3 regions of the Thiomonas sp. SCN 64-16 genome follow, and region 3 is predicted to be linked to each of the others. Evidence: predicted binding sites of a transcription regulator. Region 3 holds the regulator's gene; each other region holds the start of a gene.

Region 1 (7,826 bases), on a different contig from region 3:
GTAAGCCACTTCCAGCTTTTCGAGAATGGGGCCAAGCGCGCGGCAGGGGCCGCACCACGGGGCCCACAGATCGACCAAGACCGGGACGGTATGGGAGGCTTCGACGACTTCGGTTTCAAAATTGGCAACGGTGGCATCAATCATGTTCGACTCCTGAATGAGCAGGGCAAATGGGGGCGGTCGGCGCCATACCAAGGGGTGTATGCAGGCGCACGATCTGCGTTTGGAAGGAGCATAGCGGGGCGCGATTTCAAGAGCTTGATCCACGGCTTCTTAAAATCCCCCGTTTACAGGCGTTGCACAGGAGAGAGCAGATGGCCGCAATCGGCGTGGTGATGGGGTCGCAAAGCGACTGGGAGGTGATGCGCCATGCGGCGGACATCCTCGTCCGCTTTGGGGTGGCGCACGACTGCCAGGTGGTCTCCGCCCACCGCATGCCCGACGATCTGTTTGCCTACGCCGATAGTGCGCAGCAGCGCGGCCTGCGCGTCATCATTGCCGGTGCGGGCGGCGCGGCGCATCTGCCGGGCATGCTCGCGGCCAAGACCACGGTGCCGGTGCTCGGCGTGCCGGTGCCCAGCAAGTATCTGCGGGGCGAAGATTCGCTGCTGTCCATTGTGCAGATGCCCAAGGGTGTGCCGGTGGCGACCTTTGCCATCGGCGAAGCCGGGGCGGCGAATGCCGCGCTGTTTGCCGTGGCGATGCTGGCGGCGCATGACACCGCGCTGCGCGATCGGCTCGACGCCTTCCGCGCGGAGCAAACCGCCGCAGCGCGGGCCATGCGCGTGGGTAGCCCGGCATGAGCAAGTCTGCCGCATTCATTCCCCCCGGCGCCACGCTGGGCGTGCTCGGCGGCGGGCAGTTGGGCCGCATGTTTGCCCAGGCGGCGCAGAGCGCGGGCTATGGCGTGGCCGTGCTCGAAGCCGACGAAGCCGCGCCGGCAGCGCAGGTCACCGGCATTCACCTTGCTGCGCGCTACGACGACCCGCTGGCGCTCGACCAACTCGCCCGCGATTGCGCTGCGGTGACGGTGGAGTTCGAGAATATTCCGGCGCACTCGATGCAGTGGCTGGAGTCGCGCGTGCCGCTGGCGCCCGCGCCGCAGGCCCTGGCTGTGTGCCAGGACCGGGCGCAGGAAAAGGCTTTGTTTGCGCGGCTTGGCGTGCCTTGCGCGCCGCACGCCGTGCTGACCGCGAGCGGCGGTCTTGGTGCGGTGAGCACTGAGCTGTTTCCCGGCATTCTTAAAACCGCCCGGCTGGGCTATGACGGCAAAGGGCAGATCACGGTGCAAACAGCCGCCGACCTGCCTGCGGCCTGGGCCGCCCTGGGCGGTGTGGACTGCGTGCTGGAGAAAAAACTCGATCTGGCCTATGAACTGTCGGTGGTGATGGCACGCGGCCGCGACGGTTGCTCCGTGCTGTACGAGCCGCAGCAAAACCTGCACCGCGACGGCATTCTGTTCGCCAGCTTTTCGCCCGGCCCGTCCATCACCCCCGACATCGCCGAGGCTGCGCAGAATGCTGCAGCCGCAATAGCGCAGGGGCTGGACTATGTCGGCGTGCTCTGCGTGGAGTTTTTCGTGCTGCGCGATGGTCGCCTGCTGGCTAACGAAATCGCGCCGCGCCCGCACAACTCCGGCCACCACACCATCGACTCCTGCACCGTGTCGCAGTTCGAGCTGCAGTGGCGCACCCTGGTGAACTCGCCGTTGCTAGTGCCCAGGCAGCACAGCGCCACTGTCATGCTCAATCTGCTGGGCGATCTCTGGTTCGACGCCACCGGCCAGCAGCGCGAGCCCGACTGGGCCACCGTGCTGGCGCAACCCGGCGCACATCTGCACCTCTACGGCAAGCACGCGCCGCGCAAGGGCCGCAAGATGGGTCACCTCACCTGCACGGCGGCCACCCCTGCCGAAGCGCGCCAGACCGCGCTGCACGCCTGTACCGTTCTCGGTCTGGAGCCGTTCTGAGGTGAGCGAGGTGAACACCGACGCCCAAGTGCGTCCGCGCGAGATCATCGAGGCCGTGCGGCGTCTGGAGGCGGGCGAACTGGTCGGTCTGCCGACGGAAACCGTTTACGGCCTGGCCGCCGACGCCGAGAACGCGCAGGCCGTCGCCAGAATCTATGCCGCGAAAGGGCGGCCTGCCGACCACCCCGTGATCGTGCATATCCACCGCGCCGCCGATCTGGGGCATTGGGCGTCCGATGTGCCTGAACCCGCGCGCAAGCTTGCCGCCGCCTTCTGGCCCGGGCCGCTCACCTTGATTCTGCCGCGCAAACCCGGCGTGGCCGACGCCTGCGCCGGGGGGCAGAGCACCATCGGCCTGCGCTGCCCCTCCCATCCCGTCGCCCAGGCCGTGCTGGCGATTTTCAAAGGCGGGCAGGGCGGGTTGGCGGCGCCGTCGGCCAACCGTTTTGGCCGCATCAGCCCCACCACGGCGGCGCATGTGCATGCAGAACTCGGCGACGACCTGCTGGTGCTCGACGGCGGCGCCTGCGCGGTGGGCATCGAGAGCACCATCGTCGATTGCACCGCGCAACCGCCGCGCATCCTGCGCCCGGGGCAGTTGCAGGCGGCTGACATCGCGCAAATCCTGGGCGTGGCCGAGGCCGACTTGCTGCGCCCGGCAGGATCTGCCCCGCGTGTGGCGGGCGTGCTACCGGCGCATTACGCCCCGCGCACACCGCTGCAGTGGTGTTCACGCGACCAAATCAATGCACGCTGGGAGATTGACGCAGACGCGGGGCGGCGCATCGGGGTGCTGGCGTTCCCGCCGCAGCCACATGCGCCCCATTCCTCATGGGTCACGTTGCCTGCCGATCCTGCTGCCTATGCGCAACAGCTTTACGCTGTTTTACGCAAACTGGATGCGGCAGGGCTCGAGGAGATTTGCGTTGAAGTCTTGCCGCCATCGCCTGCCTGGCTGGCGCTGCGCGACCGGCTGACGCGCGCAGTGCATGGCTCGGGTCGCTGACGTCCTGCAAGAGCGGGTGGTTCGCCACAAAAGGCGAACATGTATCCTTTTGTTGCAAATCGGCAAACCTGTGGCAAATGCGCAGTACCACTCTTGCGACGCCATTTTCCTTCGGCTACGCTAAAGCGAACGGTCGTTCTTTTTTTGACCCGCCCGCCTGCAGGCCAGCAGGCATACAACAATGTTTGAGGAGATGTTCATGCGGAATCGTGTCTGGATTGCGCTGGCCTTGGCCAGCGCCTTGGGCTTGGCAGGTTGCGGCGGCGGCGGAAATCCTTCTCCGCCCTCGCTGGCCTCCGTGGCGAGTGTGAATTCGGCCAGCACGGCGCCGGCCGCGCCGCCGAGCGGCGGGTTCAAGCAAATGGTTGTGTTTGGCGATAGTTTGTCCGACGACGGTGCGTACACCTTGGCGGCGGTCAGCACCTATGGCGCAACCGTGCCGTTTACCGGCTTGCCTTATCCCGCAGGAGGGCAGTTCACCGTCAATGGCGATACCACCGGCAACTGGACGGGGGTTCTGGCCTCCAGCCTGAAACTGGGTTTGACGCCTAATGTGATTGGCTATGGCACCCCCTCAGGTGTGATGTATCTCGGAGCGACCGGGCCGACCTCGACGCCTACGTTCTGTGCCTTCAGCGCGCCGCCTTCTTCCGGGCAAGCCACTTGCACCAATTTTGCCCAGGGCGGTTCCATGGTGAGCAACGCGAATGGCATCGGCCACAGCGGCGGGGCTTTGACCCTGCCGGTCACCGCACAAGTGCAAAATTATCTCGCGCAGTTCAATGGCAGTTTCAACAGCAATCAGTTGGTCACCGTGCTGGCCGGTAATAACGACATTTTTACGGCTCTGGGTACGGTAAGCGCCACAGTGACGCAAGCCGTCACGCAGGCTGTCACGAGCGCCCTGCAGCAAAACCCCAATCTGACGCAGGCGCAGATTGCGCAAATCCAAGCGCAGGCGCAGCAATCCGCAACCACTTCTGCAGTCAGTAACGCGCAGAAGACCGTCGCGACCGCGGCCGATGAACTGGCCGCTCAAATCAAGCTCATCACCAGCAAAGGGGCGAAGTATGTGATGGTCTACACCTTGCCGGACTCATCGCAGACGCCATTCGGACGCGGTTTGCCCTACACCGGTCTGACGCCGCCGCAAACGCCTCCTGCCGGTTATGTGTGTGACAACACCAACACGGGAGCGCCTTGCTATCTGCTTTCCAATCTGGTGCAGGTGTTCAATCAGCGTTTGTTGAACGATCTACAGGGGCAGCCGGTCAAGGTGCTCGATGGCTACAGCCTGCTCAACCAGGAGGTCACCAATCCGGCGCAATTCGGTTTCACCAACGTGACTACCCCTTGGTGTAACCCGGCGACCACGAGCTCTCTGTTGTGCAACGTCAACACCCCGTATGCTGCCGCCGGCGCCAGTGCGGCGAATTTGGGCACATGGCTGTTTGCCGATACCGCTGGGTATACAATCATTGCTAGCACAACATTGCAGGCGATGAAGGGTTTTGGCTGGATTTCGCAATGACAACGAGGAGACGAGCAATGAATGCCTTACAACGCACTGTACTGGGCAGCATTTTTTCCGCCGCCAGCTTCGCTCTTCTGCCCACCGCGCATGCCGATGATTTTCCGAAAAATATCATCTATGTCGGCGCTGCCTATCTCAATAACCATCCTAGCCAGCCGAATTTGAGCGGCTACAACACGCCGCCCAATCTCAATTTGGCTGAGGGCAATGCCACGACTCTCGGTTTAGGGTACGTGCGCAACCTACCCGGGCCGTGGAGTTTCGAGCTGGCGCTAGGTTATCCGCCCACGGTGCGCACCTATGCAGAGGGCAGCGGCTGGCGCACGCTCAGTGGCGTTGGTGTGACCGATGTGGATGTGTACTCGCCAACGGCCTTCATCAACTTCCACATTCGAGGAAAAGAGGCGAAGTGGGACCCCTTCGTCGGCTTGGGCGTCAACTACACGTGGTTTCGTAACACCAAGGCATTGCCGCCGCTTGAGCATGCGCAAGGGCCAACCGATATCCATCTATCGAGCGATTTGACCTGGGCCGCCCACATTGGTCTGATCTATCGCTTCAATTCGCGTTGGTCGTTGGTGAGTACCGTCGCTTATTCGGATGTGCGCAGCACGCTGACCTCCACCTCATACACGCGGGATCGCTCGGTCATCACCAGCCAGGCGTCGACGAACATCAAGTTCAATCCGGTGGTCTACACCTTGGCAGTGGGCTATAGTTTTTAAAAGCTTGCTCACGCTGCAAGTTGTGGAAAGAGGGGGCTTCGGCCCTCTTTTTTTGGATACCGCAAGCAGAAAAATCTGTCTTTATATACAGCTGTGCTACATTGCGCCGCAGTGCTATTCAGACTTGAGGACCATGCCATGGAACAGGGAAAATCCGCAGTGAATCCAGAAAAAGCCAAGGCGCTTGCCGCCGCGCTGTCGCAGATCGAAAAGCAGTTCGGCAAGGGCACCATCATGCGCATGGATGATGGCGAGGCGCAGCGCGACATTCAGGTGGTGTCCACCGGCTCGCTGGGCCTGGACATCGCCCTGGGCGTAGGCGGGCTGCCGCGCGGCCGGGTGGTGGAAATCTACGGGCCAGAGTCCTCGGGCAAGACCACGCTCACCCTGCAGGTCATTGCCGAAATGCAGAAGCTCGGCGGCACTTGCGCCTTCATCGATGCCGAGCATGCGCTCGACGTGCAATACGCCTCCAAACTCGGAGTGCAACTACCTGATTTGCTGATTTCTCAGCCCGATACCGGCGAGCAGGCGCTTGAAATCGTCGACGCGCTGGTGCGCTCCGGCTCGGTGGACATGATCGTGATCGACTCGGTGGCTGCGCTCACGCCCAAAGCCGAAATCGAGGGCGAGATGGGCGATTCGCTGCCGGGTCTGCAGGCCCGGCTGATGAGCCAGGCGCTACGCAAGCTCACCGCCAACATCAAGCGCACCAACTGCCTGGTCATTTTCATCAACCAGATCCGTATGAAAATCGGCGTGATGTTCGGCAATCCCGAAACGACGACCGGCGGCAACGCGCTCAAGTTCTACTCCTCTGTGCGCCTGGACATCCGCCGCATCGGGGCCATAAAAAAGGGCGAAGAAGTCGTCGGCTCTGAAACCCGCGTCAAGGTGGTGAAGAACAAGGTGGCGCCGCCGTTCAAACAGGCGGAGTTCGACATCCTCTATGGCGAAGGTATTTCGCGCGAAGGCGAAATCGTTGACCTGGGGGTGCTGGCCAAACTGGTGGAGAAGTCCGGCTCCTGGTATGCCTACAACGGCGAGAAAATCGGCCAGGGCAAGGACAACGCGCGCGAATTTCTCAAGTCAAATCCCGACATCGCCCGCGAGATCGAGAACAAGGTCCGCGCCAGTCTCGGCGTGCCTGAGGCCAATGCGCTGATGACGGCCGATATGTCCGAGGAAGAGCAAGACTGAGTCCGTTGCCATGAGTCTGCCTCGCGCCCAGCCTTCTTTGCGTGCGCGGGCCGTGCGCTATCTCTCGCAACGGGAGCACAGCCCGTTGGAACTGCGGCGCAAGCTGCTGCGCTATTGCGAGGCGTCCGAAGAGATCGATGCCCTGCTCGCCAGTCTGGAGCAGGCGGGTTTGCTCAGCGGTGAGCGTTTTGCCCAGTCGCTCATTCATCGGCGACAGCAGCGTTACGGCAATTTGCGCATCGCACAAGAACTCGACGCGCACGGCCTATCGTCCGATTCCACGGCAAATCTGCGTCAGTCCTTGAAAGACAGCGAACTGACTCGCGCCCGTGCCGCTTGGGCGCGAAAATTCCAGGCGCTTCCGCAAGACGCTGCCGAGCGGGCCAAACAGGCTCGTTTTTTGACTCAACGTGGCTTCAGCGGGGACGCCGTCCGCGCGGTTTTGCGCGGCGAGGGCACGGAAGACGTCGACTGACTTGCTGCGCCGCAGCAGGCTGCTACACTGATTCTTGCGCTTCATCAAAAATAGATCCACCATGCGCGACACTCCTGCCGCCCCGTCTTCGCCCAATCGCCGTCTGGTTCACCGCCGCAGTCTCAGTATCGAGGTCTATGCGCGAGAGGATGGCTTGTGGGATCTGCAGGCCGAATTGCGGGACGTGAAAACGCGCGATCTCACCCTGTCCGAACGCACCCGCCCGGCGGGCATTCCGGTGCATGACATGTTGCTCATCGTCACCATCGACGACGCGCTCAACATCGTCGATGCCCGCTCGCACACCCTGTTCAGCCCTTACGACACCTGCGGCGATCACGATGACGCCTACCGGCGGCTGATCGGCCTCAATCTGCTGCGCGGATTTCGTTCCGCTGTGCGCGAGCGCCTGGGCGGCGTGCTGGGCTGCACCCATCTCACCGAATTGACGCAAGTGCTGCCTACTGCAGCCATTCAGGGGCTGGCCGGGTTGACGACGATTACCTTGCCGGAGCCTCAAGAAAGCGCAGGGCCGCCCCAAGCTTTCTTGATCCCCTCGGGGGGCGGGTCGGCGAGCCGACCCAGGGGGCGTTTAGACACGGAGCGTGCCGCCGGTATGCCTTTTCAGCTCAACCGCTGCCACGCCCTGCGGCTGGACAGCCCAGCAGTCGCCGAGTTTTATCCCCGTTGGGCGCAACAAACTGCGCCACAACGCACCGAAGGCACAATGCCTGCACCACAAGTCGAGGACGAGACGCCATGAAAATTCATGAATATCAGGCCAAGCAACTATTGAGAGAACACGGTGTGCCGGTTCCGCGCGGCAAGCCCGTGTTTTCCGTCGATGAGGCCGTCGCCGCAGCGCAGGAATTGGGCGGCCCGGTCTGGGTGGTGAAGGCGCAGATTCACGCTGGCGG
Region 2 (7,826 bases), on a different contig from region 3:
ATTTCAACCGAGCTCGGCGCTGTTGACGCAGTTGATCCGTTTCGTCTCCACCCTGCTCTTGCAAACAATAGCTGGGGGTGAACAGAATCGGCACATGAGAGTGCCCGCAATCGGCGCCCAGCGGAACGACCTCAATGAAAATTCCGAAGAACCCGGCAAAGCCGATGGTCTGTATCGAGGGCGCCACGATTTCCAGCGAGCGGCGGAATATCTCTGAGCGGACATCAATACAAAAAGCAGCCTGCACAGCGGGGCGCGTCGGCAGCGGCTGCGGACGCTGCGCTTCTTTCAGCGCTGCGAGCACCGAGTTCTGAAACCCGATTTCCATGGCACTGAGCAAGATTCTGTCGACCTCCGCAGCCGCACGGCGTTTGGCCGATGGCGCACGCATGCTGGCTGCGAGCATCTCCCGCCAGCGGGCCTGAAGTGCAGCACTGCCCTTCTCCTGAAACAGCAAGACATCCCAGACCAGACGAATCGCCAGAAGATCGACGATCGACGCATCGGTCTGGCCTGAGAGCTCCGCTTGCCACTTCAGGTATCGCGTCCAGGCGGCCCATCCCCCCACGCTCAGCAAAGCGGCGTGAAGATAGCGCTCGGTGGCCTCTGCAGGAATGTCGAGCTTCTCGACGGCCCATGCAATCGCATCCCGTGGGGCATGCGGAACCTCGGCGATGGCAGCGCGCAGGCCACGCAACCCCATCAACGCCGGGCTCTGGTCAATGGTGGCGGTCTCCCGCCAGGCGGCAAACAACGATTGGTGACGATAAGGCATGGGAATGACGGCCTGGCCGATGTCGAAGTACGCGGCGCAGTGCATGCTGATGCGTTCAACGACAAATCGCGTCCACAGACCTCCCTCGACTTTGTCGAGCAGATCACTCACGGTCGCCATGCCCATGCGGGGCTGAGGGCGGTCTGTGGCCAGAGCTTCCTGAACGTCCTCCAGGCTGAGCGTGCTGCCGCAGAGCCTGATCGCTTGGCGAATGTCCTTGCTGCCGATCCGGCCTTGAGCCACCTGCTCCTGGAAATAGGTGCGCGGCATGTAGAGGCTCGTGCCCATGACACGAGCCAGTAGATCAGAGGCGCTCTGAAAGTCGTGATCCCGCAGCCCAAAAAATGGATTGACGGCCACAAAATTCTTCAGCGGCCAGAGCGGCGCGATTCGGCCGCAGGCGGCGTCGATCTGAGGATCAATCGACAAGGTTGGCGCCATCAGCGTGGGCATGTCGGCGAGGTTCATCTCAAGCTCCTTGAAGTTGAATGTCATTGGTTTGGGGAACAGGCCACAACTTTTGCAGCAGACGGGTGACATAGACATCGACATACAGCCCGTTGTAGAGGTGCACGTACAGCCTGAAACGCGCCGGAGAAGCACTCGCCTGCAGGAATTGCTGCATCATCAACAGCGCGACGAATGTCACGCTCACGACGGGCACGAGCACGCTGTAAGCCGTGTGAGCAAGCCCCGACACCGGCAAAACACTGTTCAGCAGCAAGCGATCGAACAATGCGTGCAACACAAAGTAGGTCGTGCATAGAAGCGCGCTCATCCCCCCCGCCATGACCAAGGCAGGCACCAGCCCCAGCGCCGTGGCTGCCTGCAACACGAGTTGACTCATGGACACCGCCAGAATGACGCCCACAACAAGCAAGGTGTCCTGCCCGTGCCAATAGACACCCAATAGCGAGCCGATACCGAGTGACGCGGTCACGCCAAGCGCGAGGGCGGCAATCAGCCGCACAAGATCAAAGCCTTTGGGGGACGCTTGCAGGGCGGGCGCCCGAAAGGCATCGACTGCACTGCCCGATGCCAGAAAAGCATGGGCTTTATAAAGCGAGTGTGCAACGAGATGCAGCATGGCGAGGCTATACAGCCCGAGGCCGCATTCGAGCAGCATGAATCCCATCTGTGCAGTGGTTGACCAGGCAAGACAGACCTTGACGCTGGTTTGCGTCAACATCACCAGGGAAGCAAGCACCAGGGTGACCAGCCCGATGAGGGTCAGCGCGACGAGCGCTCCTGTGGAATGCGACAGGATGGGGCTCATGCGAATCACCAAAAAAGCTCCGGCATTCACGATGCCCGCATGGAGAAGCGCCGACACCGGTGTCGGTGCTTCCATGACCTGCAGCAGCCAGCCATGCAGAGGAAACTGCGCCGATTTCAATGCCGCGCTCAAAACAATGAGGTAACTCGCGATCTGCAGTTTCATCGGCATCTCGCCTCTGAACGCCGCCATCAGTTGAAACAGGCGCTCGAACTCCAGCGTGTGGAGTGTCGAGCCAATCAAAACGATAGCGAGCAGAAGGCTGGCATCACTGATGCGGCTGGCGACGAATTTTTTGTGTGCAGACAGCACGGCAATCGGCCGCTTTCTGTAAAACATCAAAAGCTGATGCAAACTCAGACTGGTGGCGATCCATGCCAAGGCGAACATCAAAAGATTGCCCGACACGATCAAGCTGAGAATGCTGGCCAGGGTCAAAGCGAGCCACTTATGAAACCGACCCTGTTGCGCGTCGCCCGCAAGATAGTTTTTGGAATAACGCGATACGACCACGCCCACAAAGGACACCAGCAGCAGCATCATGATCGTCAGCGCGTTCAGATAAATCGAGAGGGTCAGATGCCCCAGTTCCGCAGGGAGCGCAGCGGATGCCACGGTGAAAGTGTGCGTGGAGCCCTGCAGCGTGCCGAGCAATCCAGCAGTGATAGCCAGCACGAAGGCCAGCCAGGCCATGGCTTCATTCCACCGTGCAATCAATCGAGGCCGTGCGTTGGCCCACGCAGTCGGAACGCAGCCGACGACCAATAAGGCAAGGGGCACGCACAGGGCGAGCAGTGGACCGAGCGAATTCCATGAGGGCGACATGGCATATCTCCTAGAGGTTGTTCCGGCAGATCAGTGGTGCAGCGGAACTCAGTCTATGGAGTACCTGACAAAATTAATAATGAATAATTAGAATAAAAACCATAGACAAAAAGCTATACATAAAGGATCGGACATGATGCATGTCAGCTTGAGGCAGTTGCGCACCTTCGAGGCCGTCGCACGGCTGCGGAGCTTTTCGAGGGCCGCTGAAGAACTTCATGTGACACAACCCACGGTCTCGAAGCAGATTCGTTTGCTCAGCGATGAAATTGGTCTTGCCCTGCTGGAGCAAATCGGTAAGAAAGTCTTTCTCACCGAGGCCGGAGAGCACCTCTACGCCACCTGTGGCGACTGGCTGGAAACGTGGGGCCGGTTTGAGCAAACCATTGCCGACATGAAGGGGGTGAAAAAAGGTCGACTCCGAATCGCTTCGGTCACCACGACCAAATACTTCATGCCCCGCTTGCTCGGCCCCTTCTGCGCGCAATATCCCGGCATCGACATTGCGCTGGAAGTGATCAACCGAGATCGTCTGCTTGAGCGCCTTGCACGCAACCAAGACGACATTTACGTCATGGGCGTCCCGCCCGATGGGATGAACATCGAGTGCGAGCCTTTTCTCGAAAACTCGCTCGTCGTCTTGGCGCCCTCGTCACACCGGCTGACGACGTTGGGGCGCACCGTTCGTTTTGCCGAACTGGCGCAAGAGCACTTTCTCGTTCGAGAGCGGGGCTCTGGAACGCGTTTGACGATGGAGCGACTCTTCGAAGAGCATGGCGTGCGCCCGAACATTCGCATGGAGTTGGGGAGCAACGAGGCCATCAAACAAGCGGTGGCCGGCGGCCTGGGCCTTGCCATCCTCTCGGACAGTACGATCGGCGAGGATCATTTGAACCATCAGGTTTGCGTCCTCGACGTTGAAGGCTTTCCTATTCGACGCTCTTGGTACCTGGTCAGGTCGAAAGAAAAGCGGGTCTCCGTGGTGGCCGCGACTTTTCTCGAATTTCTGAAATCCCATGTCAACCTGCTGGGCCATCCGGCGAAAGAGGTTCAGCAAGCGGTCTGATCACGATTTACCCCTCCGTTTCGAGATCGGGGATGTGGTTGAACGCGATGCGCATGGGGGCTTCCTCCCGCCCCTGGTGGCCGCTGCCGCAATAGATGGTGTGGCGGCCGTAGCGCACGTTGAGGGCATCGACCGCGCTCCACAGCGCGGCCTGCTCCGCATCAGAGCCGGGCACATCGCCCTCAAACAAGCTGGCGCTGGTCTGCCCGGGCTGGCGCAGATCGTGCAGCAGCATGGCCACTTTCATCGGCGCCCAGCCCGCAGGCACCATGCCGGGCCACAACTCGCGCAGGGTGTGCAGCAGGGCGCGGGTGTCGGCCGTCGGCGCGAAGCGGGCGCCGCGCTCGGGACGCAGACGCTCGCCGTGCCGACGGGTGAGCTTGAGCATCACGGTCATAGCGCCGGCCAGCAGGTGCTCGCGGCGCAGGCGCATCGCGGCTTTTTGCGTGAGGCGATCGAGCACGGCCAGCGCGCCCTCGGCGCTGCGCATCTCCGGCGGCAGCACATGCGAATGGCCGAGCGAACGCCGCGGATTGGCGGCCTGCACACCCGACGCCAGCCCGTGCAGCCGGTCGTAAAACGCCTCGCCCGCCATGCCGCCCCACACCACGCGCAGTTGCTCGCGCCGCGCCCGCCAGAGCTGCTCCACGCTGTGGATGCCCTGCGCCTGCAGCCGCGCGAGCATACGCACATTGATGCCGGTGAGATCGGTGAGCTGCATGCGCAGCAGCGGGCCGGGCAGGTCGGTGGAGTCGAGCACCACCAGACCGTCGGGCTTTTGCAGATTGGACGCCTGCTTGGCGAGAAACACATTGGGGGCGATGCCCACCGAGACGCGCAGGCACTCGCCCAGCGCCTCGCGCAGCGCGGCCTTGAGGCGCAGCGCCAGTTGCGTGGCGCGCTCGCGGCTGGTCCAGCCCATCGGCAGGCTGCAGGCCATTTCGTCGATGGACAGCACTTGCTCCACCGGCGCGATGGTGTCCACCACCGCCACAGCGCGGTGGTGAATCTGCACATACTCGGCATGCCGCGCCACCACGAACACGATGCCCGGACACAACCGGCGCGCCTCGGCCACCTGCGTGCCGGTCTTCACACCAAACGCCTTGGCCTCGTAGCTGGCAGCGATGCAGCAGGTCGTGTCGGCCAGCATCGGCACCACACCCACCGGCCGCCCGCGCAACTCAGGGCAAAGCTGCTGCTCCACCGAGGCGAAGTAGGAATTGAAATCGACCAGCAGGCAACGCAGTGTCATGGCAGCCCGCGCCGCTTGCACAGCGCGCCGGAATACTGTTTTTACGCACAGTATTTCATGCTGTCATGACGCTGGCAAGTGGCCCGCTGCAAGTGGCGCTGCCGCGCGGGGGTTTTACGCCTGCCAGCGCTGCGCCGGATGCGCGGCCGGAGCCGCCGGGTGCTGCTGTGGCGGTTGCGCTTGCGGGGTTTGCAGCGGCGTCAACAGCACCATCGTGGGCAGCACCGGCGGCATCAACCACGGCGACTGCGGCAACAGCACACGCAGGGTGGACATCGGCCCGAACACCGCGTTCATCTGCGCATTCATCTGCGCGTCCACCCGCTCGATCAGCCGCTGCATCGGCGCAAACTGCGTGTGCATCTGCCGCAGCGCCCAGGCGGGGGCGGCCGCGCCCGAGCTTTGCTCGATCACCACCCGCGCATGGCCCTGCGGGCTTTGCCAAGTCCAGGTCTTGACCTGCACCGGGCCTGCGGCCGTGTGCATGACCTCCACCGTCTGGTGCATGGGCATGTCATGCCCGTCGTAACGCACCGCAAGCGGCTGCGCCGCCAAGGCCAGCGCGGGCAGGGTCATCGCCAGCGCTGCAACCAGGATTTTGGATTGAATCTTCATAATCGAACTCCTTTCTCAAACTGAACCCAACGCCGCAGCGCGTGGATATCGCCGCGGCGATTTTTTCGTTCTTTTCCAATGACCGGAGTTCCTGAAGCGAAGCTGAAGGTCGCCCGCACAGGCCGCCGCTCAAAGCGCCTGCACGGCCTCAAACCGCCGGGGATGGATCGGCCTACGCCCGCAGGCCCACCAGCCGCTTCCACTGTCCGCTCGCCAGCGCGGTGCCCGCCAGGATGATCGCGCAGCCCGCCAGCATGGCGCCGGTGACGGCTTCCTGCAGAAACAGCGCGCCCCAGAGCATGCCGAAAGCCGGAATGAGAAAAGTGACCGAGGCAGCGTAGGCCGCGCCGACCTGCGCCACGAGGCGGAAATACAGCACATAAGCCAGCCCGGTGCACAGCACGCCCAGCGCCACCACGGCGGCCCAGATGTCGCCCTGCACCGCGTGCGCAGGCCAGGTGAATGCAGCGGGCAGAGCGAGCAGCACCGTGGCTGTGAGCTGGCTGCCGAACGCGGTGAGCGTCGGATCGACCCCGGCCAGATGGCGGCGGGTGTAATGCACGGCAAAGCCATAGGACACAGGCGCCAGCAGCGCCGCAGCCACCGCCCAAGGCGCGGCGCCTTGCGACAACCCCGGCTGATCGCCCACCAGCACGACCACGCCGAGCAGGCCGATGCCCAGCCCGACGATCTGCGCCCGGCCGATCGGCGCGCCGAACAGCGTCGCCCCCAGCACCGCCGCCCACAGCGGGGTGGTGGCATTCAGAATGGCCTCGAAGCCCGCGCCCAGGTGCAGCGCGCCCACGGCGAACAAGGTGAACGGCAACGCGGAGTTGGTCACCCCGACGACCAGCAGCGGCCAGAGTTTGTGGCGAAACTGGGCGCGCGCCGCGGCGGTTCGCAGCACCGGCAGCAGCACCAGCGAGGCAATGCCCACGCGCAGCGCGATGAGCGGCAGCGGCCCGAACTCGGGCACGGCGATGCGCAGAAAGAGAAAAGAAGCGCCCCAGATGGCGGCGAGCAAAAACAGTTCGATGAAAGGCATGGGCGTGATCCGGATGATGCGCAGCGCTGGCCGTAGCGCTCAGGCCGCGCGCGGGCGACGGGGCGTAGGGGTTTGCGTGGGGGATTGCGTTGAAATCGGGGCCACGCGTTCGAGATCGAGCAGCGCCTGCTTGCGCGGCAGGCCGGCAGCGTAGCCGGTCAAGCGGCCGTCATGGCCGATGATGCGGTGGCAGGGCACGATGATGAGCAGCGGGTTGCGCCCCACCGCCGCACCCACGGCGCGGGCATGGCTGGCGGGCAGGCCCAGCCGCTGCGCGAGCAGCGCATAGCTGATCGTCTGTCCGTAGGGCGCGGTCTGCAGCGCCCGCCAGACCGCCTGCTGGAACGGCGTGCCCTGGGGCCGCAAGGGCAGATCGAAGGTGATGGCGTCGCCGCTGAAATAGGCTTGAAGTTGCGCGCGGGCGCGCTGCAGCAAAGGTGTGTCGGCGGCGGTTGGAAGCTTTGCGTCGTCGAGAAAACTCAGGGCAGTGAGCCCGTCTTCCGCGGCGGTGAGTTGCAACGCGCCCAGAGGGCTGTCCATGACCAAGACGGCTTTCACGATGTTTCTCCTTCAGTCGCGCGGCGCCACAGATGCACCGCGGCATAGCCCCGCCACGGCGCCCAGCGCGCGGCATGGGCCAGCATGTCGGCCGGACGGGCCAGGCCGAGTTGTTTGCGCAACACCAAATCGCCGGCGGGAAAGGCATTCGGCCAGCCCAGACCGCGCAGCGCAATCACCTGCGCCGTCCAGTCGCCGATGCCGGGCAGGGCCTGCAGCGCCGCAAGCGTGGGCTCGACCGGGGCGAGCGGCTGCAGCGCCACGCGTCCCTCGGCCACGGCCAGCGCCAGCGCGTGCAGGCTGAGGGCGCGGGCGCCGGTCAGACCGCAGGCGCGCAGCGCCTCGGGGGTGCAGGCGGCGAGCGTGGGCGCGTCGGGCAAGGTGCGGCACAGACCGTCGGGCGCATCGGGC
Region 3 (7,826 bases):
GTCACTCGCGTGCCCTGTTGCGCCGCTGTGGGTTGCACCGCGGCGACCTGACCTGCGCTGGCGTGAATGCGCGCGCCATCGGCCCCGGCGCGGCGGCTGATGATCTCGATTTCGGCCACGGCGGCCATGGCCGCGAGCGCCTCGCCGCGGAAGCCGAGATGCGCGGCGTGGTGCAATTCGTCGAGATCGGCGATCTTGCTGGTAGCGTGGCGCAGCAGCGCCAGCGGCAACTCTTCGGCCGGAATGCCGCAACCATCATCTTCGACCTGCACGCTGCCCAGCCCGCCTTGTTCGAGGCGCACGGTGAGAGCACTGGCGCCCGAATCGATGGCGTTGTCGAGCAGTTCGCGCAGGGCCGAAGCCGGGCGCTCGATGACTTCGCCGGCGGCAATCTGGCTGATGAGCACGTCCGGCAGCGGACGAATCGGGCGTTGGGGTTGCAGCAAGGCAGGGATACGGAAAGGGTGGCGTGGCCGCAGCGTGGCGGCGGCCGTCCCCTCGTTGAGGGGCTTGGAGACGGGATCAACGAGAGAAGAAACGACAAGTTGGCTCAGTATACTTTTCAGGCTGTGCGTAGGCCCATAGCGCTCGGTGGCGCTCAGCCCCGGCTCAGTTTTCTGGCGCAGCATCTGCGTCTTCGGCCTTTCATAGGCTCTCTTCCGGCTTTCAGCCCAAACCGCATGGATCCCCACGCTCTCATCGACCTCATTCTGCACTTCGACGTGCATCTGGCGCAGTTCATAGCGGCGTATGGCCCCTGGGTGTACGGGCTGCTCTTCGGCATCGTGTTCGTCGAAACCGGGCTGGTGATCATGCCGTTTCTGCCGGGCGACTCGATGTTGTTCGTGGTGGGTGCGTTTGCGGCCACCGGGGCGCTCAGCCTGCCGGGGGTGATCGCCGTGCTCTGGCTTGGCGCCGTGCTGGGCGACAGCCTCAATTACCAGATCGGCAAGGCCATCGGCCATAAGGTTTTTTCGTGGCCGGACTCACGCTGGTTCAACCGCCGCGCCTTTGAAAAGGCGCACGCCTTTTACGAAAAATATGGCGGCATCACCATCGTGGCAGCACGGTTCATGCCCTTCATTCGGACCTTCGCCCCGTTTGTGGCGGGCGTGGCCGAGATGTCGTATGGCAAGTTTCTGGCCTACAACATGCTTGGCGCCACACTCTGGACGGGGCTGCTGGTCATGGCGGGTTATCTGTTCGGCAACATTCCGTGGATCAAACACAATTTGGGTGTCATGACCATTGCCATCATCGTGCTGTCGCTGCTACCCGCGGTGTGGGGTTGGTGGAAATCACGTCGGCAGGTGTCGGCGGTCTGAAGCGGCGGTCTGACGCAAACGCCTGCTGCTAGTTGTGCGCGCTGTGAACTTCATTGCAGCGAGCCGCGCAGCAGGCCGACGGCGAGTCCCTCAATGGCGAAGGGCTGGCTGGCATCGACGCGGATGGGGGCGAACTCGGGGTTGGCCGGTAGAAGCTCGATGTGATCGGCCTGCAGGCGAAGGCGCTTGACCGTGACCTCGTCGCCGATGCGGGCCACCACGATCTGTCCGCTTTGCGCCGTCTGGCTGCTTTTGACGGCCAGCATGTCGCCGTCGAGAATGCCGGCATCGCGCATGCTCATGCCGCGAACCTTGAGCAGATAGTCGGGGCGCACCGAGAAGGCGCCGGGATCGACATTGAGCGTCTGCTCGATATGCTCTTGTGCGAGGATGGGATGCCCGGCAGCGACGCGACCGACCAGCGGCAGGCAGAGCTGCTCGGCGCCAGGCAGCGCGAGCTGCAGCCCATGAGAGAGATCCGCACGCAACCCACTCGCACGCCCCCCCAAGGCGCCGGAGGTTTTCCCGGACGTTGTCATCGACGGCGAGGCGCGCTGCGATTCGGTGATGCGAATGCCGCGCGACGCTCCGGGCGTCAGCTCGATCACGCCCTTGCGCGCGAGCGCCTGCAAATGATCTTCTGCCGCATTGGCCGAGCGGAATCCCAGCTTTGCGGCGATTTCGGCCCGGGTGGGCGGGTAGCCCAGTTCGCGCACGGAGGCGGTGATGAGATCGAGAATTTCCTGCTGACGAGGGGTGAGTTTCGAGATGAGACGGCGCATGCGTGGGCTCCGGCAGTTGCACAATAAGTCAGTTTGATAGGCGAGACCGATGGGCAAGGCTGATGGACGAGTTCGCCATGCGAGCCATGTCATCTTTTGGTCATGAAGACGCCCTGATCAGGCTTCCAGCTTGATGATTTTCACAGCACTGTAAATCAAAACAGTCTTTCTGCAAAGAGATTCACACATGACCGATTCTTTTTCTCGCGCGGCCTTGCCGCAGATTGTGGTGTTGGGAACAGGGGGCACGATCGCGGGCGCCGCGACGGGCGACCCCAGTCTGCCGAGTTACACCGCCGGGGTTTTGGGGGTCGACGCGCTGCTACAAAGCGTGCCGGCGCTCGGCCGCCTGGCTCAAATCCACACCGAGCAGGTGGCCAATCTCGACAGTAAGGACATGACCTTCGCGGTCTGGACGCAGTTGGCCGAACGCGTGGCCTACTGGCTGGCGCAGCCGCAAATTCAGGCCTGCGTCATCACCCACGGCACCGACACGCTGGAAGAAACCGCCTACTTTCTGCGTTTGGTGCTGGATACCGACAAGCCGGTGATTCTGACTGCTGCCATGCGTCCGGCCACCGCACTGAACGCCGACGGCCCGCAGAACCTGCTCGATGCCGTGCGGGTGGCCGTGCATCCGGCAGCGCGTGGGCTGGGCGTGGTCTGTGTGTTGCACGGCGTGGTGCATGCTGCTCGCGACGTGACCAAGGCGAATACGCACGCGGTGGAAGCGTTTTCATCCGGCGAGCGCGGCCCGCTGGGTGAAGTGGACGGTGAGGCCTTGCGGCTTTGGCGACAACCCGTGCCGGAGGCCGGGGCGCCGTTTCCCCTACCTGCTGCTGGGGGCTGGCCGCGGGTGGAGTTGCTTACCAATGCAGCGGGCAGCGATAGTGCGCTGGTGTGCTGCTTGATTTCGAGCACGGCGCTTCAGCCCCGATTGAGCGGGTTGGTCGTGGCCGGCACCGGGGGCGGCACGGTGCACCGCGAACTCGAAGCCGCGCTGCGCTGGGCCGAACAGCAGGGCGTGCGGGTCAGGGTGGCGTCACGCGTCGGCCCGGTACGCGGCGGCGCCGATGATGGCCTCAATGCGGTGAAGCTGCGGGTGCGGCTGCTGCTGGAACTGGCCGCCCAGAACCAAGCAGAGCGTTGAACCCGGAATGTTCTCTCGGCGGGGCCAATTGATCCCCACCGGGGGTAGAAAGCTTGGGCCGGTGGAGCGAGAGAGCGGGGGGCGATTCCTCACCCTATTCGATTCAGCCGCTTTGCGGAGAACTTGGGGTTGGTCGACCAAGGTAAGGTTGCGCCGCACCGGGTTTGGATACCGGGTTTGGATACCTACAGCGGGCGTCTTCGTGCGTGAGAGCATGAGAGACAAAAATAGTGCCAAACGCCCTGTAGTCAGGTGTGCGGTTGTCACCGACATTACTGCGCAAGGGTGCTGGACTGGGTTTCGCCGACCAGCGATTCATAGCTGGCATAGAACGACAAAATGTAGGCTAGGAAAATGGCGATGGCCACGGGCATGCTGAGCATGGCGGCCAGGGTTTCACTGGCGCCGAGCAGGCTGGCGACGAGCATGATGAGCGTGGGCAGGCTGATAAAGAGCAGCAACCATTGCACCGCATAGAGCGCAAACGCCTTGATGTTGCGCACGCACAGCACGAAGCTGAAAAACAGCGCCTTGATCGGCGGCATGGCGTGCCAGGCCACCAGCGGCGGAGCGAGCCAGAAAGCCAGCGAGACGGGGATATACGCCAGAGTGGCGGCTATGGCGCCCAGGCGCAGGCTGCCGTCGGCAATGGCGCTGGCCGGCGGTTTGTCACCGAGCAGCAGCAGACGCAGCATGGCGCCGCCGTCGAACAGGCTGCCGACTCCGAGCACCAGAATGACGGCGAGGGTGTAGAGCACGCCCAGCATCACCATGCTGCGCAGCGCCTTCGGGCCGCTGCGAAAACCGGTGAGCAGCACCGTGGGCCAAAGCGGCTGCTTTTGTGCGATCTGGCGGCTGGCTTGCATGAAGCCCAGGGTGCCGAACTGCACCACGAACAGCGGAAACACCAGACCGATGATGGGCAGCGCCGAGACGAATCCGGTGACGACGATATAGGCCACGATCATCAACAGCGCCGCCCAGGGCTGCAGCGCCAGACGGCGAAAGCCGCTTTGCACCCAGAGCAGGCCCTCGCGGGCAGAGACGGTACGCAGTTGCATGGCGAAAGACGATGAAAGGTGAAGAGCCGAAGAAAAGAGCCCAAGAAGGGAGCCGACATGGTATCGGCAGGCCCGGGCTCAGGCGGACGCGATGCGCTGGCGCAGCACGCGCTCGAAGTGGGTGGGGTCGTGCGGGGTGAGCAGATGGGCGTCGCGCGGCAGGTGATAGTCGGCCAGACGCGAGGTCCAGAAACGCAGCGCGGCAGCGCGCAGGGCGTCGGGCAGCAAGCGGTGTTCAGCATCGCTCATGGGGCGTACGGCGAGGTAGGCGCTCAGCAAGGCGTCAAAGCGGGCCGCGTCAAACTCGGCAGTCTGCAGGTGAATGCACCAGTCGTTGAGCGCCACGGCCAGATCGAACAGCCAGGTATCGACCCCGGCGAAGTAAAAATCGAACACGCCGGAGAGCGCGTCTCCCTCGAACAGCACGTTGTCGCGGAACAGATCGGCGTGAACCGCGCTGCGCGGCAGGGCGGCATAGGCGGGCGATGCAGCGACGTTGGTCTGGTGCGCAAGCTCAGCGCTGATGAGGGTGCGTTGATCGGCGGTGAGATAGGGCAGGATGTCGGGGATGGTGCGGGCCTGCCAGGCGAGCCCGCGCAGATTGGGTTGCGTGCCCGCGTAGTCGCGCGCGGCCAGATGCATGCGTGCCAGCCAGTGCCCCACTTGCGCGCAGTGCGCCGGCTCGGGCTGCAGCTGGCTGCGGCCTTGCAGGCGCGTGACCAGCGCGGCGGGTTTGCCTTTGAGGGTGTGCAAGGTCTGGCCCTGCCGGTCGGGTATGGGGTCGGGTACGGGAATGCCATGCGCGGCCAGATGGTGCATCAGCCCGAGGTAGAACGGCAACTGCTCGGCCTGCAGGCGCTCGAATAAGGTGAGCACGAACCGGCCCTGTGTGGTGCTCAGGAAGTAGTTGGTGTTTTCGATCCCGCTGGCGATGCCTTGCAGGTCGGTGCGTGTGCCCAGATCGAAGCGGGCCAGCCAGGAGTCGACCTCTGCTGCGTCGAGCGGTGTGAAAACGGCCATGAACGGGATGGGGAAAGAAAAGGCAGGCTGGAAAAGCAGGTTGGGCGAGCAGGTTGAACGGTCAGCCCGTCGGTTTATTTGAAGGTGAACACCTTCCACTGCGCCTGCCCTTCCAGATGGGCCGGGTCGGTGCTGGACGAGATTGAGGGCGGCACCACGTTGTAGGCCGCGCCGCCGTGCAAAGGTTGCACCTGAATCGAGGTGGTGGCGCCGCGCACCTGCTGCTCCTGAATGCGCACCGCACGATCCTGAGTGACGTTTTCGCGCACCCGAGGTTCAGGGAATTTGGGCTTGGGCTGGGTATCTGTCAGCGGCGCCGCAGGTTTGGACTGCGCAAGGGCGCTTGGTCCCGGATACACGCTGGCGAGCAGCGTGAACAGGCCAAGGGCGGTGACGGTAAGAGCGTGGCGAAACATGTTCATGGGCTGATTTTACGGCGGCATTGATAATGCGCGGATGAATTCCGACGTGCAATCCGACTCCGCCCCCACCCTGCTGCTGGTGGATGGTTCCAGCTATCTCTATCGCGCCTTCCACGCCATGCCCGACCTGCGCGGGCCCGAAGGCCAGCCCACCGGGGCGCTCTACGGCATTGTGGCCATGCTGCGGCGCCTGCGCGAGCAATATCCGGTGGCCAAGGGCTATCGCTACGCGGCCTGCGTGTTCGACGCCAAGGGGCCGACATTCCGCAACGCCATGTACGACCAATACAAGGCGCAGCGTCCGCCGATGCCGCCCGACTTGGTAGCGCAGATCGAGCCGATTCACCAAGCCGTGCGGCTGATGGGCTGGCCGCTGCTGGAGGTGCCGGGAGTGGAGGCCGACGACGTGATCGGCACCCTGGCCGTGCGGGCGCACGCACAGGGCATCCGCACCCTGGTCTCCACGGGTGACAAGGATATGGCTCAGCTGGTCAACGACCACATCACGCTGGTCAACACCATGAGCAACGAGGTGCTCGACCCCGCCGGAGTGCAGCAAAAGTTCGGCGTTCCCCCAGATCGCATCGTCGATTACCTCACCCTGGTAGGCGACGCGGTGGACAACGTGCCCGGCGTGGACAAGGTCGGCCCCAAGACGGCGGTCAGGTGGCTGACGGAGTACGGCTCGCTCGATGCGCTGATCGAGCAGGCCGAAACCGTGAGCGGCGCTGCGGGTAAAAACCTGCGTGCCGCGCTCGACTGGCTGCCCACGGCGCGCAAGCTGGTGACCATCCACACCGACTGCGATCTGGACGGCTACGCCCAAGCCTTCGATCCCGATCTGCGCCCAGCGCCGGAAGATGCGCAGGCGCTGCTGCCCTTCTTCACCCGCAACGGCATGCGCCGCTTCAGCGCCGAGATGAAGGCGCAGACGGTGAGCGAGGAGGCCGCCCGGCAGGTGTCGCTGCTGGACGACGCGCCGCCGGCCGAAACGAGCGCGCCCGACACCTACGAGACCGTTCTTGACTGGGGACGGTTCGACGCTTGGCTGGCCCGCATCGATGCGGCCGGGCTCACCGCCATCGACACCGAAACCGACTCGCTCGACCCGATGCGCGCGCGGCTGGTGGGCATTTCGCTCAGCGTCGCGCCCGGCGAGGCCGCCTATCTGCCGCTGGCCCACGCCTACCCCGGCGCGCCCGCGCAACTGCCGATGGCCGAGGTGCTCGAACGCCTGCGGCCCTGGCTGGAAAATGCCGACAAACCCAAGCTCGGGCAGAACGCCAAGTACGACCGCCATGTGTTCGCCAACGCGGGCGTGACGATTCGCGGCTATGCGCACGACACCTTGCTCGAGAGCTATGTGATCGAGGCACACAAACCGCACAGCCTCGACAGTCTGGCAAGCCGACACCTGGGTCGCGACGACACCCTGAGCTACGAACAGGTCTGCGGCAAGGGCGCCAAGGCGATCACCTTCGATCAGGTGGCGCTCGATGTGGCGACGCGCTATTCCGGCGAAGACGCCGATCTCACCCTGCAGGTGCACCAGCGGCTGTGGCCGCAAGTCCAGGCCGATGCCGGGCTGACGCGCATTTACGCGCTGGAAATGCAGGTCAGCGAAGTGCTGCAGCGCATCGAGCGTACCGGCGTGCTGGTGGACGGCGATCTGCTGCGGGCGCAAAGCGGCGAGCTGGGCGCCAAGATGCAAACCCTGGAAGCGCAGGCATTCGATCTGGCCGGCGGCGCTTTCAATCTGGGCAGTCCCAAGCAGATCGGCGAAATCCTGTTCGACCGCCTGCAACTGCCGGTGCAGAAAAAAACCGCCTCCGGCGCTCCGTCCACCGACGAGGAAGTGCTGGAAAAGCTGGCCGAAGATTACCCGCTGCCGCGCGTCATTCTCGACCACCGCAGCCTGTCCAAGCTCAAGAGCACCTACACCGAGAAGCTGCCGCAAATGATCAACCCGGACACCGGCCGGGTGCACACCAACTACGCGCAAGCCGTGGCCGTGACGGGCCGGCTGGCCTCCAACGATCCGAATCTGCAGAACATTCCAGTTCGCA

What was found. Region 3 encodes LexA, which represses DNA repair genes until DNA is damaged. Its sites were predicted from a motif close to ACTGTATNNNNATACAGT; they were not measured.
Region 1: recA (recombinase RecA) is a predicted target of LexA. The motif match lies at 5,309-5,326, and genes of this name have one in related genera.
Region 2: ABT24_RS10630 (Y-family DNA polymerase) is a predicted target of LexA. The motif match lies at 5,232-5,249, and genes of this name have one in related genera.

Annotation. Positions count from the first base shown of each region.
Region 1 covers NZ_MEGQ01000004.1:81,095-88,920, forward strand. The annotation lists gene trxA (thioredoxin) at 1-144, opposite strand, end outside; gene purE (5-(carboxyamino)imidazole ribonucleotide mutase) at 315-803, shown strand; gene ABT24_RS02225 (5-(carboxyamino)imidazole ribonucleotide synthase) at 800-1,969, shown strand; gene ABT24_RS02230 (L-threonylcarbamoyladenylate synthase) at 1,971-2,975, shown strand; gene ABT24_RS02235 (SGNH/GDSL hydrolase family protein) at 3,175-4,506, shown strand; gene ABT24_RS02240 (OmpW/AlkL family protein) at 4,524-5,234, shown strand; gene recA (recombinase RecA) at 5,373-6,434, shown strand; gene recX (recombination regulator RecX) at 6,445-6,909, shown strand; gene ABT24_RS02255 (DUF2889 domain-containing protein) at 6,971-7,672, shown strand; partial or broken gene ABT24_RS02260 (ATP-grasp domain-containing protein) at 7,669-7,826, shown strand, end outside.
Region 2 covers NZ_MEGQ01000035.1:4,385-12,210, forward strand. The annotation lists gene ABT24_RS10615 (YbcC family protein) at 1-1,243, opposite strand, end outside; gene ABT24_RS10620 (NADH-quinone oxidoreductase subunit L) at 1,245-2,876, opposite strand; gene ABT24_RS10625 (LysR family transcriptional regulator) at 3,010-3,942, shown strand; gene ABT24_RS10630 (Y-family DNA polymerase) at 3,950-5,197, opposite strand; gene ABT24_RS10635 (hypothetical protein) at 5,312-5,812, opposite strand; gene ABT24_RS10640 (DMT family transporter) at 5,985-6,857, opposite strand; gene ABT24_RS10645 (methylated-DNA--[protein]-cysteine S-methyltransferase) at 6,897-7,415, opposite strand; gene ABT24_RS10650 (DNA-3-methyladenine glycosylase 2 family protein) at 7,412-7,826, opposite strand, start outside.
Region 3 covers NZ_MEGQ01000038.1:8,163-15,988, reverse strand. The annotation lists gene mutL (DNA mismatch repair endonuclease MutL) at 1-443, opposite strand, end outside; gene ABT24_RS11165 (DedA family protein) at 681-1,325, shown strand; gene lexA (transcriptional repressor LexA) at 1,376-2,095, opposite strand; gene ABT24_RS11155 (asparaginase) at 2,295-3,257, shown strand; gene ABT24_RS11150 (BPSS1780 family membrane protein) at 3,530-4,318, opposite strand; gene ABT24_RS11145 (homoserine kinase) at 4,397-5,338, opposite strand; gene ABT24_RS11140 (hypothetical protein) at 5,413-5,760, opposite strand; gene polA (DNA polymerase I) at 5,795-7,826, shown strand, end outside.